Regions from separate parts of the Vibrio sp. PNB23_22_6 genome, predicted to be linked through region 2. Evidence: predicted binding sites of a transcription regulator. Region 2 holds the regulator's gene; the other holds the start of a gene.

Region 1 (9,143 bases), on a different contig from region 2:
GAAAACTTGCGCACGAATACGCAGCAAGAACTCGTGCAAAGGAACATGCTGCAGTTGTTGGTCTTCAATCAAGCGGAAGGCGGAATCTTGCAATTCGAATGCTGCTTGAACGTAACCTTGCGCGATCATGATCTCACTTTGCTGCAAGATAGCCCAAAGTGCTTGGTGGTATACCTGATATTGGCGTGCCAGTTTTTCAGTTTGTTGCATCATCGGCAACGCTCGGTCTAGTTGACCAAGCACATGATTCACTTCACCTACGACTGAGGTTGCAACGATACGGCTACGGTATATCGTTGAACTTAGCTGGCTCAACGCCAGTTCAGCGAGTTCAAGCGCGCGTTCTGGCTGGTTACTATTTATGGCAACTTGGGCAAGTAGGGCATTGGCTTGGCCTTGGTAGCCAGAGTCTAATTCGATCTTGCGCTTAGTGTGTTCCTTTTCTGCCTCTGCTAGTAGCTTGCCAACTTGATTATAGCGATGCTGACTTTGCGCTAGCCAAGCACGTAGCATGGTTAATTTAGGGTGACTAAACAGCAGCTCACGATCAAGTTGGTTAATTGCCGCTTCGAGAGTGGCCAACTCACCTTGGTTAAACATCTTCCAGCCAAACTCGTTAAGAATTTCAATGATTAAGCTTATGTCACAGGATTTCTGTGCATGATGGAGCGCTTGATGTGGTGCTTTTTGGTTTAGCCACGCTACGGCGGCATTGCGGTGTAAGTCTTTTTCTTGCTGAGGAATGCGAGCAAGACGCTCATGAGATAAAAACTCACCAAACAGATTATGGAAACGGAACCAGTTTTGCTCGCCTTCTAATGGATAGATGAAAAGACCGTATCGGTTGAGCGATTCAATCATGCCTAATGCATCTTCACGTTGAGTCAACGCGAACACCAGCTCATCATTGAAGTGGTTCAAAACCGACACTTGCATGAGAAAATGACGGGTTTCGTTATCGAGTAGGTCAAAAACCTCTTCAACTAAGTAATCCCATAGATGAGCGTGATTAAACTGAGAAACTGACTCTACCGTTTGCGCGAGAGTACGGTTTTGATGCTGTGCTTGTAGTGCAATGAGCTGCAATGCCGATGGCCATCCTTCTACGTAACCGCGTAGGTTGTTTGCCATATCTTCATCAATGCCATCGGCAATGCGTTGGTTAAAAAAGCGCGTGGTTTCTTCGGTATCGAATGCCAGCAGCTCATTGCCAATTTCGATCATCAGGTCACGCACTCGTAGGTTAGCAGTCCCTAGTGGTGGGTTAGCACGACTCGTCACGACCACCGTGAGGTTATCTGGCATGTGCTTTAAGAAAAAACGCATCGATTCATGGATTTCGTCGTTGGCGATCAGATGGTAATCATCTAAAACGATATAACACTCGTACTGAAAATCTTCCATCTCAGCGAAAACTTCGCTAAATAAAGAGCGTAAAGAAGAGAATTGACGCTTTTCAGCCAGCTTTTGAGCGTTAGAGCAACTGTAATTGGTTGCTTTGTTTAAAGCTTGTAGTAAGTAATTGACGAAACGGAAGCCATCATTGTCGCTATCGTCGATGCTATACCATCCGACGTTTGGCTTATCTGACAACCATTGAGCTGCCATGGTTGTTTTGCCGTAACCAGCAGGGGAGCGAAACAAAACCAGTTTGTAGTAAGGCGCATGTTGTAGTAAGTCCAACACTCGTGGGCGGACGATGGCATTGTGTAAGCGGCCGGGGCGAGTGAGTTTAGATGGAATCCACATTGTTAATTCTGTCCTTAAATTTTTGAGCTAGCGAAACTAGAAACAGACCCACACGACCAAATTTTGATTGTGTGCAAAAAATGTTAGGGTGGCGAGTCGCTTTGAATGGTACGACATGAGAAATGCTATTTACTTTGATCCACTTCCTAATTCTTAAGAACTGAGTAAACATTGCTCATCTACGCCCTGATTTTGTGATTTTAATCACCTAAATGTTGATTTTGTTGGTCTCGTGTAGATTGGGTTGCGCGATTTTTACAGAAAAACCATTAGCGTAAAATCTTTTAATGTGATCGATAAGACAGTTTTTACATCCCAGTAAAAAGGTCAATTAAAAAAACGTCATGAATAAAATTTACTCTTTCTCTAAATTGGTTGTGATCTGAATCACTAGCAAGGGCAGGATCGACTGCTGTGTTGAGATTTAGATCACTAACTTTGCAATGCTCCCCCCCCTACGCCCTAGCTCCTACTCCTATCAGTGAGGAGATGCAGGAGGATGTTTCTTCACCTAGGGAAATGCACGATGTATGGCAGATGAATTACTACAAGACGTGAGAATTTCTTAATGAAACCTACTCAACAGAAACAATTTGACAAGAAGTCGTTCCAAGAAAGCGTGAAGAAACATCTATCTGTCACTTACGCACATACGATTGAAAATGCAGACAGCCGCGCTTGGTATCTAGCAATGGGGCACGCATTGGCTGAATTCACAACATGCGATTTGTTGGCCACAGAAGAAGATCCTCGCATTAAGAATGCGAAAAGTGTTAACTACCTTTCACTAGAATTCCTTATCGGTCGTTTGACTGGTAACAACCTAATCAGCATGGGCCTTTACGAAGAGATCACTGAAGCAATGGCTGAACTAGGTCACAACCTAACAGACCTTCTAGAAGAAGAGCGTGACCCATCATTGGGTAACGGTGGTCTAGGTCGTCTAGCGGCATGTTTCATGGACTCATGTGCAGCGCAAGAATTCCCAACCGTAGGTTACGGCCTGCACTACGAATACGGTCTGTTTAAGCAGTCGTTCAAAGATGGTCGTCAACAAGAAGCGCCAGACGCATGGCGTGGCGTTGAAGGTTACCCATGGGAAATTGCTCGTCCAGAGCTCGCACAAGAAATCGGCTTCTATGGTCACGTTGAAGTGGTCAACGTGAACGGTAAAGAAGTTCGTAAATGGGTTCCTGGCATGTCTGTAAAAGCAATGCCTTGGGATCTACCTATTGTAGGTTACGAATCAGATACGGTTTACCCTCTACGTCTTTGGGAATGTCAGGCAATTGCACCATTCTCACTAGCTAGCTTTAACAATGGTGATTACTTCGAAGCGCAACACGCGCTGATCGACGCAGGTAACATCACCAAAGTGCTTTACCCGAACGATAACCACGAGAAAGGTAAAACACTGCGTCTAATGCAACAGTACTTCCACTCAGCAGCGTCTGTGCGCGACATCCTACGTCGCCACGAAGCAGCAGGTTACACGCTCGCGGAATTGCCGAAGCAAGAGACTATCCAGCTAAACGATACGCACCCAACGATTGCTATCCCTGAGCTAATGCGCATCCTAGTGGACGAGAAAGGTCTTACTTGGGAAGCGGCTTGGGAAATCAGCTCTCACACGTTCGCGTACACCAACCACACGCTACTACCAGAAGCGCTAGAGACATGGCCAGAGTCGCTAATCCAGCGTCTACTTCCACGTCATATGGAAATCATTTTTGAAATCAACCACCGCTTCCTACAAGAAGTTCGATCGATGTGGCCTGGTGACGGTGAGAAGCAAGCTAAGCTCTCTATCATTCAAGAAGGTTTCAACCGCATGGTTCGCATGGCTAACCTATGTGTCATCGGTTCTTACGCGGTAAACGGCGTAGCAGCGCTTCACTCTGAGTTGGTTAAGAAAGACCTATTCCCAGAGTTCCACGAGATGTACCCAACTCGTCTACATAATGTAACGAATGGTATTACGCCTCGTCGTTGGTTGAAGTTCTGTAACCCAGGCCTTTCTAAGCTAATCACAGAGAAAGTGGGTTCAGAATGGCCAGCGAAACTAGAGCAACTTGAAGGTATTGCTCAGTACGCTACTGACGCGAAATTCCAAAAAGAATTCATGGCAGTGAAGAAAGAGAACAAAGAGCGCCTCGCGAATTGGGTGAAAGAGAACATGGGTATCGAACTCGATACGAATGCTATCTTCGACGTTCAAATCAAGCGTCTGCACGAGTACAAGCGTCAGCATCTCGATCTGCTACACATTCTATCTCTATACCACCGCATCCTAAACGAGCCTAGTTTTGAATGTGAGCCACGCGTATGTTTCTTCGCAGCGAAAGCAGCACCAGGTTACCACCTAGCGAAAGAAATTATGTTCGCAGTGAACAAGGTTGCCGATAAGATCAACAACGATCCTCGCATCGGTAACAAGCTTAAAGTGGTATTTATCCCTGATTACCGCGTGAGCATGGCCGAGATCATCATCCCTGCGGCAGATGTTTCACAGCAAATCTCGCTAGCGGGTAAGGAAGCTTCGGGTACAGGTAACATGAAGATGGCTCTTAACGGTGCACTAACTATCGGTACGATGGATGGCGCGAACGTTGAGATTCGTGAAGAGGTGGGTGATGAAAACATCTATATCTTCGGTCTTGATGTTGAAGGCGTGAAAGCGGTTAAAGCAGCTGGCTACAACCCTTACGACTACTACAATGCTGACCACTTACTGAAAGCGTCTCTAGACCTACTAACAGGTGAAGAGTTCACGCCAGGTCAACCAGGTCTACTACGTGCAACGTACGACAGTTTACTTGATGGTGGTGACCCATACCTATGTCTTGCTGACTTCGCATCTTATGTAAAAGCGCATGAAGAAATGGGCAAACAATACAAAGACCAAGCAGGTTGGGCTAAGAAAGCCATTCTTAACACTGCCCTAGTTGGTAAGTTCACATCAGACCGCTCAATCCGAGATTATGTGAACAACATCTGGAAACTTGAAACAGTAAAGCGTTAACAAAGCCCAGTTAAGACCAAGGTAGCCGAGCGCTACCTTTGGCATTTTTAAATAATTATCGATAAAAAATGACCCTACATGGAAGGTGTTGGTATTACCTTCGGAGAAAGCGATGAAAGAACAAACAGCATTAAAGAAAGTCGCAGACATGGCGCGATTGGCTGATAGCTACGTCAGCGCGTGGGGAGACGAGGCAAAAGTTTCTGAAGAAACATTACGCCGTTTGCTCACTTCACTTGGCTACGATACTAGCAGCGACGAGAAGCTACTGGCTTCTGCTGAGAAAAAGCATAAGAAAGACGTACTAGCCCCAGTTCTTGTTTTACGCGACGGCGAGCCAGTCGAAGTGGAACTAAACCTAGGTACGAGTGCTCGCGAGAGTGAATTTAGCTGGCGTTTAGAAACAGAACAAGGAGAGGTACTTGAAGGCTATCTTCAGTCTCAAATTGTTCGTGACGAACGTGCTGAGGGTGGCCCTCTAGTGTTTGCATTGCCAAAGAACTTGGCATGGGGTTACCACAAACTGATCATTATCCGTAAGCGCCGTAAGACGCCTTATGAAATGTCGTTGATCGTCACACCAAAAGCGTGTTTCAAACAAGAAGATCTCAACCAGCATAAAAAGCTATGGGGGCCAAGCATCCAGCTTTACACGCTACGCACTCAGCATAACTGGGGTATCGGTGACTTTGGCGATCTTAAGCAGTTGGTGAGTGACATTGCCTCTCGTGGCGGTGACTTCATTGGTTTGAACCCAATTCACTCGTTGTTCCCTGCGAACCCAGAAGCCGCAAGCCCATACAGCCCATCTTCTCGCTGTTGGCTGAACATCATGTATATCGACGTAAGTTCAGTACCTGAGTTCGCGTTAAGTAAAGAGGCGCAACAGCACGTTGGTAATGCGGATTTCCAACAACGTTTGCAAAAAGCGCGAGAATCACACTGGGTCAACTACACCGAAGTGTCTGAGCTCAAGATGAGCGTTCTACCGCTGCTATTTAGTGAGTTCAAAGCACGCCATCTAGATAAGAACACGGTTCGTGCTCGTGCATTCTTAGAGTTCGTTGAGCTAGGTGGCGAAAGCCTACTTCACCAAGCCGCATTCGATGCGCTACACGGTGAACTGCATGCTCAAGATTCAAGCGTGTGGGGCTGGCCGGTATTCCCTGAGAAATATCGCACATTTAATTCTGTGGAGACTCAGAAATACATTAAAGATAACCAAGACCGTGTTCACTTGTACATGTATTTACAATGGATCGCAGACAGCCAGATCAAAGAAGCGCAAGCACTGGCCAAAGAGAAAGGAATGTCTGTCGGTCTTTACCGCGACCTAGCGGTAGGTGTTGCGGATTCTGGTAGTGAAACTTGGGCGGATGAAGGAAACCTAGTGTTGGATGCGAGCATTGGTGCGCCACCTGATGTTCTTGGCCCTCTAGGCCAAAATTGGGGTCTACCTCCGCTAAATCCACAAGTGCTGCAAGCAACAGGCTACGATGCGTACATCAAGCTGCTACGTGCAAACATGAAGCACTGTGGTGCGCTACGTATTGACCATGTGCTGGGTCTTTTGCGTCTGTGGTGGATTCCAAAAGGCGAGAAGGCGACAGAAGGTGCTTACCTGTACTATCCAGTGGAAGACATGCTAGCAATTTTGGCGCTAGAGTCACACCGTTATCAGTGTTCTGTTATCGGTGAAGATTTAGGTACGGTACCAGATGAAATCGTCGACATTCTTCGTGATGCAGGCGTGCATTCTTACAAAGTCTTCTTCTTCGAAACCTCAAAAGAGGATGGTGGTTTTATTTCACCTAAGCACTATGCTGAACAATCTATGTCGGCACTTTGTACGCACGATATGCCAACTCTACGTGGTTTTTGGCATTGTGATGACCTGAAAATGGGGCGTGAAATTGGCTTGTATCCAGATGAAGAGCAGCTAGAAGATTTGTTTGGCGATCGCCTTAAGTGCAAACAGGGTATTCTAGATAGTGTTCGTTGGCATGGTTACTTACCGGAAGGTATCGGTCATGATGCGCAGTATGTGCCTATGGATTCTTTCTTAAGTGAAGCACTGCAACTGCATGTTGCTGCCGGTGACTCTGCGTTGCTTAGTGTGCAACTTGAAGACTGGCTAGAAATGGACCAACCGGTCAATATTCCTGGTACGGTAGATGAGTATCCAAACTGGCGTCGTAAACTGTCGATGAACCTTGATGAAATATTCAGTCGTGAATACGTAAACCGTATATCTCGACGCCTTACTGAAGTACGCGCGAAAGCAAGTAAATAAGTTGAGAAAGGTGACCTAAGTACCAATGAAATAAATTCCGTCAAGGTATGAAACTATAACCTAGGTCACTCATTAAATCGGCACAATCCGTTAGGATGGAGCACCGTTATTATGCCCGCAACAATAGCGGGCATTTTTGTTTTTTGACGCCGTTTTATTCGAAGTTTGAATAAAGCCATGTCTTTTTTGAATACACAACGTTTGGCTGTGGAAACTCGATGTTCAAAATTTTTATGGAGAATATCGGTGCTAGGGAGAATAAATTGAAAACTAAGGTAAAGAAAAACTACCAACGCGCTTACGAATTACTTGCTGAGGCGGCATACTCAGACCCATTTGCGTCGCTTGGTCCATTCATTGATGACGGTGAAGGCTCGTTACGCGTTTGGATGCCAGGCGCTGACAAAGTTGAGTTGGTGATCAGTGGTGAGCCTCGTGTGGAACTGGATCGTGAAGGCGAAAGTGGGTTTATCCTAAAAGAAAAGCGCGATTTACACCTGACTCACTATCAACTTGCGGTTGATTGGAATGGTGTAGAACAACTCGTTGACGACCCTTACCAGTACCACAACATCTATCAAGAATACGAACACCTGCATACACCAAAAGAGATGTACCGCTACATGGGCTCCCAGTTTGTGACCATCGAGCGCGGTGGTGAAAACATCTCAGGTGTGCGCTTCCTTGTTTATGCGCCTCATGCTTCTGCAATCAGCCTAGTGGGTAGCTTCAACCAGTGGGATGGTCGTCGCCATCCAATGCAGCGTCTGGATTACGGTATCTGGGGCTTGTTTATTCCAGGTTTGGAAGAGGGTGTACAATACAAATTCGAACTCAAAGGTCCAAATGGGGAAGGACTTCCTCATAAACAAGACCCTTGGGGCTTTTACTCAGAGCAATACCCATCGTTCGCATCGATCACTTACGATCACAACCGCTACCAATGGCAAGATGCGAAATGGCAAAACCGAGCGGTGACTCAAAAGCGCGATGAAGCTCTGTCTTTTTACGAACTGCACGTTGGTTCTTGGAAGCGTAATGCAGATGGTGATTTCCTAAACTACCGTGAATTAGCCGCAGAGCTTGTGCCATACCTTGTGGATATGGGCTACACCCACGTTGAGCTTATGCCAGTTTCCGAACACCCGTTCTTTGGCTCTTGGGGTTACCAACCGGTAGGCTTATTTGCACCAACGAGTCGTTATGGTTCTCCAGATGATTTCAAATTCTTTGTGGATGCGTGTCACCAAGCTGGCTTGGGTGTGGTACTGGATTGGGTTCCAGCACACTTCCCATCAGACGATCACGGTTTAGCTAACTTTGATGGCACACCACTGTTCCACGATCCCGATCCTCGTCGCGGCTGGCACCAAGACTGGAACTCGTACATCTACGATTTAGGTCGTGAGCATGTGCGTCGCTTTCTAGTTTCCAACGCGCTGTACTGGTTTGAGCAATTCCATATCGATGGTATCCGTGTGGATGCGGTAGCTTCGATGCTTTATCTTGATTATTCACGCAGCCACGATCAGTGGATCCCGAATGTAGACGGTGGTAATGAGAACTACGACGCGATCGCAACGCTGAAATGGATGAACGAAGAAGTGTACAAGCACTTCCCGAATGCGATGACAATTGCTGAAGAATCTACGGCATTCCCTGGCGTGTCAGCACCTACTTTTATGGGCGGTTTGGGCTTTGGCTTTAAGTGGAACATGGGTTGGATGCATGACAGCCTTTCTTACATCAAAAAAGAACCCGTTCACCGCAAATACCACCATAATACCATCACGTTTCCACTTGTTTATGCACATAGTGAGAACTATGTATTGTCGCTGTCACATGATGAAGTGGTGTATGGCAAAGGCTCCATCCATAACAAGATGCCGGGTGATGAGTGGCAGCAAACCGCAAACCTACGCGCTTACTACGGCCACATGTATGGTCAACCGGGTAAAAAACTGAACTTCATGGGCGCAGAGCTTGGCCAAACCGCCGAATGGAACCATGACGATCAGCTGCAATGGTTCTTGTTGGAGTTCGGTCGCCATAAAGGCGTGCAGACATTGATTCGTGACT
Region 2 (9,143 bases):
GAAATGGGTGGCAATAACCCGATGGTTATTTCGGGTAACTACGGCGACCTAGATGCAACGGTTTACACCATCATCCAGTCAGCCTTCATCAGCGCAGGTCAACGTTGTACCTGCGCTCGTCGTCTGTACATTCCGTTTGGTGATAAGGGTGATGCAGTGATTGCTAAGTTGGTGGAAGCGACACGTAACATTCGCGTTGACCAACCATTTGCTGAGCCTGCGCCATTCATGGGACCACAAATTTCGGTCGCGGCAGCCAAGTTTATTCTGGATGCACAAGCTAACCTGCAAGCTCTTGGTGGCGAAAGCTTAATTGAAGCGAAAGCGGGCGAAGCGGCGTTTGTTTCTCCGGGCATCATCGATGTGACGAACATTGCTGAACTGCCAGATGAAGAGTACTTCGGTCCACTTCTGCAAGTAGTGCGCTACGAAGGGCTAGAGAAAGCGGTAGAGCTAGCGAACGATACGCGCTTTGGTCTTTCTGCGGGTCTGGTTTCAACTGACGACCAAGAGTGGGAATACTTCGTTGACCACATTCGTGCAGGTATCGTGAATCGCAACCGTCAGCTGACGGGAGCCAGTGGTGATGCACCGTTTGGTGGTCCGGGGGCGTCAGGTAACCTACGCCCAAGTGCTTACTACGCAGCAGACTACTGTGCGTACCCAATGGCATCAGTGGAAGGTCGCGAGACGGTCTTGCCTGCAACATTGAGCCCAGGTGTCAGCCTGTAATCGAGAAATACGAAGCGGTAACAAAGTATCACCGCTTCTATCTGCCAGAGCTATTTACCAAGTTAGGATTCCGGTAAAGCGCGCTGGCAAACGCCAAAGGCGAGCTCAAGACTCCCCAACGCGTGTTGACTGACTGGCATTTATGCCTCACATACCGTCACAGGTTGATGACCGCGTGTTCGTGATTCTGGACAGCCTTGGGGCTGTGAACGAGCGGTCAACTTCCTCTTATCTCTAACTCTACATTTCATAACAAGGAGTCGTTATGACGCCCGATGTGTTATTTGAATCGCTATGGCAAGACTACATTCAACGTCTTTGCCCTTCTGCTGCTAAAGTCCATCAACTTCTACAAGAAGATGAGCCTTTGATTAATGACCATATTGCGCTACGTACGTTTAATGTCGCTCCCCTCGGTATTGAAACGTTGGCGAAACCATTTTTGACAGTGGGTTATAAAGCCTGTGGTGACTACGTATTTGAAAGCAAAAAACTGGTGGCAAAACACTTTGAGCACCCAGATCCAAAGCAACCAAAAGTGTTTATCAGTGAGTTGAAGGTCGATGAATGTTCGCCAGAGCTGCAAGACATCGTTCATAAACTGGTCGAGCAGGTTGATGCTTCAAAGCTGATTGGCAGCGGCTTCTTGTATGGTGGACGTTTGTGGGAGATTAGTTACGCTGATTTCCAAACGTTGGCGAACGAGAGTGAGTATGCCTCTTGGCTTGCTGCACATGGTTACGGCGCAAATCACTTTACCGTGAGCGTAAACCAACTTAACCAACACCAAGAAGTGAAGCAAGTAAACGACCACCTACGCACAGCAGGCTTCACCATCAACGAAAACGGCGGCGAAGTAAAAGGTACGCCACAGGTGTTGCTAGAGCAATCTTCGACCATGGCCGATAAAGTGCCAGTGGCCTTTACGGAAGGTGTTGAAGTGATTCCTGGAGGCTTTTACGAGTTTGCTAAGCGCTACGCAATGGATAACGGTGACTTGTACTCAGGATTTGTTGCCGCATCGGCAGATAAGATCTTTGAGAGCACAAACGGAAAAAAATAGAGGGCGCTAATCCAGTGTTTTTCTAAAACAAAAAAGCCACCAATGTTTCTATTGGTGGCTTTGAATTTTTTAAACGTTAATCGGAATTAACGAGTCCCGTAAACAACGATAGTTTTGCCGTGTGCAGAAATTAGGTTCTGCTCTTCTAGCATCTTCAAGATTCGGCCTACTGTCTCACGAGAACAGCCAACGATTTGACCGATTTCTTGACGAGTGATCTTGATTTGCATTCCGTCTGGGTGCGTCATTGCATCTGGCTGCTTAGCAAGGTTCAGAAGAGTCTGAGCGATACGACCAGTTACGTCTAGGAACGCTAGGTCACCCACTTTCTGGCTAGTAACTTGAAGGCGACGAGCCATTTGCGCAGAAAGGCGCATTAGGATGTCAGGGTTTACTTGAATAAGTTGACGGAATTTCTTGAACGAAATTTCAGCCACTTCACAAGGAGATTTCGCACGAACCCATGCGGTACGCTCTTGGTCTTCTTCGAATAGACCTAGTTCACCAATGAAGTCACCTTGGTTTAGGTAAGAAAGGATCATCTCCTTACCTTCTTCGTCTTTGATAAGAACCGCAACAGAACCTTTAACGATGTAGTACAACGTTTCAGCTTTCTCACCCGCGTGAATTAGCGTGCTCTTAGAAGGGTATTTATGAATATGACAGTGTGAAAGAAACCACTCTAGTGTTGGGTCGGTTTGAGGTTTACCTAGAACCATAATATATCACTTCCTCTGCAGGGTACGCTTGCGCTATCCGTATTTTAGCTAAGCCCGAATTAGCTTACTAGAATAAGAATACTTTTCTATACTGCAAGCTCTCTTGTGTTTCGGTTAGAAATAGTATCCTTTTTCGAAAACGATTTCTTGATTTTAATCGTGCCATGGTGGAGATTTTGTAAGCAAAAATGTGCACATGATCACGGTATGAAAAGTAAACACTTTATTCGCGAGGTTTTTAACCAATTTTACCCGTTTCGATGAGCTGTTGCAGAATCGGCCTGACGATGAGCTCCATGGCAAAGCTCATCTTACCGCCGGGCACGACAATGGTGTTGTGGCGTGACATAAATGAGCCGTCAATCATAGCGAGTAGATAAGGAAAATCGACATTTTTAATGCCACGAAGGCGAATAACAACAAAGCTTTCATCCAGACTTGGTATGCCTTTGGCGTTAAGTGGGTTTGACGTATCCACGGTCGGGACACGTTGAAAGTTGATGTGGGTACGAGAAAACTGTGGTGTAATGTAGTTAAGATAGTCGTCCATTGAGCGCACGATTGAATCCATCACGGCTTCACGAGAGTGACCTCGGTCGCGCGTATCGCGTACGAACTTTTGAATCCACTCTAAGTTCACGATCGGCACCATGCCAATCAGAAAATCAACATGCTGAGCCACATCGACATCACCATCGACCACGCCGCCGTGTAATCCTTCATAGAACAGCACGTCACTGTTTTCAGGTAAACCTTGCCACGGGGTAAAGGTGCCTGGCATTTGGTTATAAGGTACGGCTTCATCAAAGGTGTGCAGATAGCGGCGTACACTACCAGTGCCATCCTGGCCAAATTGACGGAAAAAGGCTTCCAGTCCAGGGAAGTTATTAGCTTGAGGGCCAAAGTAACTGATGTGTCTGCCTTGATCACGCGCTTTACGAATTTCTACATCCATCTCTGGGCGAGTAAAGCGGTGGAAGCTGTCCCCCTCAACCCATGCGGGCTTGACGTTCATCATATTGAACATCTTACGGAAGGCTTCAGATGTGGTCGTAGTACCGGCACCGGATGAACCAGTAACTGCAATGATTGGGTGTTTCGCTGACATGACAAACCTTGTCGAAAAATTACTTACCCAGCTGAATCTTAGGTAAACAAGTCCATTATTCGTTGGCAATGTGCAGCGAAGTGGCGCTGCACGGTTGATAATCCACTATAGCATGTAACAAGCGCTTGTCATGGAGTGAAATACGGTAAAATGTGCGGCAATTAAAATTTTTGTTTTAACTGAATATCAACGGTTTCATGCAGTTCAGAAAACACGATGACCGCCTCTCCTTTCTCCAGCTGTGATTTAACTTGATCGATTTTGTCTTGCAGGGAAATTTCTACCGTGCCGTAGTCAGTGCCTTCTCGTAGCACAAACTCACGGATCAAGTTTTCTAGCGTTTCTGGCGCAATGTCTTGCCAAGGAATGATCATAAATACCTCAAACGTTTATGACGAATGGTTAGTTTACAGAGTTTGCTGTGCGGATACAGAAGAAAGATGATTCGCCGCGATACTCTCATAATAGGCGGGCAGCACTTCTTCAAGCCAGAATTTAGGTTTTAATGCTGTGCCAGTGAGAAAGCCTACGTGACCACCGTGCTCATACAGGCGGTAATCAATGTTATCGGGCAGAACAAACTTAGGGATCACCGCATCGGTCATGAACGGATCGTCTTTGGCATGAATGATCAGTGTCGGTAAAGCGATCTGCTGAAGCTTGCTTAATCCCGAACATTGCTCATAGTAGTCCTGTGCGTCTCTGAACCCATGTAATGGTGCGGTGATCAGATCATCAAACTCATATAAGCGAGTCACGCGTTTGATCGAACGATAAGAGAGGGCCAGTTCTCCATGGATCAAGTCGTGCTTTTGCAGCGCATTACGCTTAAGTGATGAAAGCAAGTAGCGTTTGTAGACCTTAGAGAAGCCTTGCTCAATACGATTGGCGCACGCAGCCAAGTCCAGTGGCGCAGACACAATGGCCGCGGCACTCAAAATAGGGTCGTCTTTATACTGCGCCAAGTAGTTTGCTAACATATTGCCACCAAGAGAGATACCGACCGCGACTTTAGGGTTATTAGGAAACCGTTGATTAAGATACTCGAGGAAGTGACGCGCGTCAGTGACCTCACCAGAGTGATAGGCTCGGGCTTTCTTGTTCGGTTTGCCGCTGCAACCGCGAAAGTGCATCATCACCGATAGCCATCCGGACTGTGAGAAAGCATGCATCAAGCCATTGGCGTAAGGACTGTAAAAGCAGCCCTCAAGACCATGAAAGAGGACGAAGATGGGTTTGTTATTGGCATGATGGTTTGCTTCAGACCAAGCTAAATCCAGAAAATCCCCATCAGGGGTATCTAAGGTTTGCCAAACAGGCGTAAACAGTGCTTTTTTACGAATAAATCGTGGTAACAGGGTTTGGAGGTGCGGGTTCTTGATCCCGGCGGCTGCAAAAAATTGTGTCATACCTAACTGCTCTTCCGTGTACTTTCAGAGTTTGCTGAAAGACTTATTAATATAATCCTTTATAGCTTTAGTATAGATATTTTACTGAGTTATGGATGCTGAATGTTCGGTACTGGAGCTGAGAACGCATGTTGGAGGTGCTCACCGCCAAGCTGACGACAGTATCTTTGAGTCAGTGGTTCACCGTCATTTTTGATGAGTTTTAGAGAGTTAATGCAATCAACCAGATCCGATTGTTGCTGTTTTTCGAGTTGCAGTTCGAACTGTAGGGCTTCGCGGTACAGGGCATCGTTAACTTGAGACTTAAGGTGGCGACGTAGTTCGCGAAAAGAGTGGAGCATGGCTTCGCTGCGGCCTAGGCAGTTTTGCACTTGCGGCCAATCTTGCTCCAGGAAGATGACCTGCTGCTCATCGAGCCATCTGAGCAGCAGCAGTAGATTCACATTACCGTGATAGTTGTTTTGCAATGACAAGCACGCTTCTTTCACTTCTCGCACACCATAAAATTGCAGACTGAAGTGCCAAAGGTGTTCTAGGGTTAGTGTGTATTCTGCGTGCTTGGTTGTCATTGATTAAACTCTAGCTCCATCTGCTCTAGTGTTTCTTGAGCAGTCATCCATTCCATCTCGGCTTCTTCAAGTTCGGCTTTGCTCGAGGCTTGAAGTGCTAACACTTGGTTAAGTTTAGCCTTATTTTCGGCTTCATACAGAGAGTTATCTGCCAATTGCTCTTCTGCGTTTGCCAGAGCTTCGCCTAACTTATCCATTTTATTTTCTAACTGTGTCAGCGTTTTGCGAATTGGCGCTGTTTGTTTACGAAACTCAGCGTCGCGTCGCTTTTGCTCTTTTTTCGCCGCAGCGCTATTCACGTTGTCTTTCGCAGGTTGTGCTGCTTGCGCTTCTTTACGCTCAGCTTTCTGCTGTTCTGTCAGCCACTTGTAGTAATCGTTCAGGTCACCATCGAAAGGGGCGACTTGGCGATCGTGGACAAGGTAAAGATCATCGGTGGTCGCGCGTAATAAGTAGCGGTCATGCGAAACGATCACCATGGCACCTTCAAAGGTTTGTAGCGCCATGGTCAGAGCTTGGCGCATGTCCAGATCTAAGTGGTTGGTTGGTTCGTCGAGTAGTAATAGGTTTGGTTTTTGCCACACGATCAACGCCAGTACTAAACGGGCTTTTTCACCGCCAGAGAAGGGGGCCACTTTCTCTAGTGCTTTATCACCTTGGAACCCAAAGCTACCCAAATAGTTACGTAGCTCCAGTTCATTTTTATCAGGTGCAATCTGCATCATGTGTTGCAGCGGCGTTTCTTCTGGGTGCAGCGTTTCTAACTGATGCTGAGCAAAGTAACCAATCTTCACGCCTTGTGAATAAGTCAGATCGCCACCTTGTGTCTTTAATTCGCCAGAAAGCAGTTTGATTAGGGTTGATTTACCCGCACCATTGCGGCCAAGTAGGCCGATGCGACTGCCAGGAACAAGGTTCAAGCGAATCTTCTCTAAGATCAGGTTATCGCCGTAACCTGCGGAGACCTCGTCCATCATCATTATTGGGTTCGGCAGGGCAGCTGGCTCACGGAATTCAAAGTTAAATGGGTTATCGAACTGCGCTGGCAACACTTTTTCCATGCGCTCTAAGGCTTTGATACGACTCTGTGCTTGACGTGCTTTTGATGCTTTATAGCGGAAGCGATCAATATAGCTTTGCATGTGTGACATCTGCTTCTGCTGCTTCTCAAACATGGCTTGTTGCAGAATCATTTTTTGTGCACGTTGGTTTTCAAATGAAGAGTAGTTACCGGTGTACTCATTCATTTGTTGGTTTTCAATGTGAATAATACGACCCACGATAGGGTCTAAAAAATCACGGTCGTGTGAGATCAAGAGCAGCGTGCCCGGGTAATTTTGCAGCCAGCGTTCTAGCCACATTACCGCATCCAAGTCTAAGTGGTTGGTTGGTTCATCGAGAAGCAATAGATCAGAGCGACATAACAGCGCTTGAGCCAAGTTCAGGCGCATGCGCCACCCCCCAGAGAACTGGGTTAAGTTCCAACTCATTTGCGCTTGGCTAAAACCCAAACCATCGAGAAGTTCAGCGGCTCGCGCACGAATACTGTAACCACCGATGGTTTCAATCTTACCGTGGATTTCAGCAACCAATGTGCCGTTATCGGCCTCTTCGGCCTTTTGCAGCTGCGCTTCTAGGCCACGATATTCACGGTCACCATCAATGACGTACTCCAACGCACTGCGTTCAAGCGCAGGGGTTTCCTGTGCAACCCAAGCCAACTCCCAATGTTGCGGTTGGCTGAACGAGCCTGCATCGATCGACAATTCACCTTTTAGCAAGGCAAATAGTGTGGATTTACCGCAGCCATTTTTGCCCACGAGGCCAACTTTATCGCCTGGTTGTATGGTCGCAGAGGCTTGCTCAAGCAATGGTTTGCCGCCACGCAGTAACTGGATATCAGAGAAGGTAATCATAGAGTTCTACTTCGTTTCGCGCGGTGAGCGCATCTTAGTCATTGGTCTCGCGGTGAATAGTAGGGGTATTGGGCAGAAATGTCGATTATTGGTCATGAATTGCATTGTGCAGGACAAAAAAGTATAACAAACTGATAACGATTATTTTCCCTAATAATTCAATGCAAGGACGACTATTTGGCTGCTGAACCATCGACACCGAAATCATCACAACCAAAGGTTCTGGTGATTTACGCTCATCCGGAGCCACAAAATTCCATAGCCAATCAAGTGATGATAAAAAAAATTCAATCACTTGGTCATGTTACGGTGCACGATATTTATGCTGCATATCCTGATTTTTTTATTGATGTGAATTACGAACACACCTTGTTGATGGAGCATGATGTGATCGTTTTCCATCATCCACTCTATATGTACTCCTGCCCTGCATTATTGAAAGAATGGTTGGATCGTGTATTGGGTAAAGGGTTCGCATTTGGTGATGGCTGCGCACTTGAGGGGAAATACTGGCGCAGTGTCATCACCACAGGAGGTAAAGAAGAGGCTTTCAGTTCTCTGGGGTACAACAAATACCCGTTGGCACAGATATTACAGCCTTTTGAGTTAACTGCCGCGTTATGTCAGATGCACTGGATGGAACCAATGGTGCTTTATTGGTCGCGCAATGTATCCGATATTGAACGCTACCAACATGCAGAGCAATACCGCCAATGGTTGATGAATCCGTTGCAAGCGTTTATCGGCTCACAAGGAGGTGCGCATGGCGATGACCAGTGAGTTTTTACAAAGCAGCGTGATCTTCCTATCGGCAGCAGTGATTGCCGTACCTATTGCCCAGCGTTTAGGGCTAGGGTCGGTACTTGGTTACCTTATTGCGGGAGTCATGATCGGGCCTTGGGGGTTTGGTTTAATTCGCGATGTGGATGCTATTTTGCATTTCGCCGAGTTGGGTGTGGTCTTGCTGTTGTTCTTAATTGGATTAGAGCTTAATCCGAAGAAACTCTGGCAAATGCGCGGACCGATTTTAGGGCTAGGTGGAGCCCAAGTCATTGTTACGTCAGGGGTGATCGCCAGTCTTGTCAGTCTATTTGGAGTAAGTATACAAGTCAGCGTAGTGATTGGAATGGGATTGGCGCTCTCTTCTACCGCAATTGCGCTTCGCGTGATTCAAGAACAAGGTCTGACGGGCACTGAAACCGGTCAGTCTGGCTTTGCGGTGTTGTTATTTCAAGACATTGCGGTGATCCCTATGTTGGCGATGTTACCGTTGCTTTCTGGTGGGCAATCGAGTGGCGACTGGTTAGACGCCTTTTGGGTGATTGGCAGTGTAATTGGCTTGTTGGTTGGCGGCCACTTTTTACTGCGCCCTTTATTCCGTTTTGTGGTCATGAGCGGTGTGCGGGAACTGTTTACGGTAGCGGCGTTGTTAGTGGTGCTGGGTATTTCAGTCACGATGCAAAAACTGGGCTTGTCGATGGCGCTAGGTACTTTTTTGGCGGGTGTACTGCTTGCCGAGAGTGAATATCGCCACGAATTGGAAATCGCGATTGAACCGTTCAAAGGTTTGTTACTTGGGTTGTTCTTTATTGCCGTCGGTATGGCGGTCAACTTAGGCTTACTGGCT

What was found. The regulator CRP, encoded in region 2, controls carbon source genes, mostly activating them, when cyclic AMP is high. The targets are predictions, from matches to a motif close to TGTGANNNNNNTCACA.
Region 1: malT (HTH-type transcriptional regulator MalT) is a predicted target of CRP. The motif match lies at 1,943-1,958, and genes of this name have one in related genera.

What each region holds. Positions count from the first base shown of each region.
Region 1 is NZ_JBNFXP010000002.1:206,701-215,843, forward strand. It holds gene malT (HTH-type transcriptional regulator MalT) at 1-1,749, opposite strand, end outside; gene ACVA54_RS02680 (glycogen/starch/alpha-glucan phosphorylase) at 2,318-4,771, shown strand; gene malQ (4-alpha-glucanotransferase) at 4,884-7,064, shown strand; gene glgB (1,4-alpha-glucan branching protein GlgB) at 7,283-9,143, shown strand, end outside.
Region 2 is NZ_JBNFXP010000030.1:10,636-19,778, reverse strand. It holds gene astD (succinylglutamate-semialdehyde dehydrogenase) at 1-732, shown strand, start outside; gene ACVA54_RS17720 (DUF1338 domain-containing protein) at 998-1,795, shown strand; gene crp (cAMP-activated global transcriptional regulator CRP) at 1,882-2,514, opposite strand; gene ACVA54_RS17710 (phosphoribulokinase) at 2,753-3,622, opposite strand; gene ACVA54_RS17705 (YheU family protein) at 3,784-3,996, opposite strand; gene ACVA54_RS17700 (hydrolase) at 4,030-5,031, opposite strand; gene ACVA54_RS17695 (TIGR02444 family protein) at 5,121-5,600, opposite strand; gene ACVA54_RS17690 (ABC transporter ATP-binding protein) at 5,597-7,516, opposite strand; gene kefG (glutathione-regulated potassium-efflux system ancillary protein KefG) at 7,694-8,296, shown strand; gene kefB (glutathione-regulated potassium-efflux system protein KefB) at 8,280-9,143, shown strand, end outside.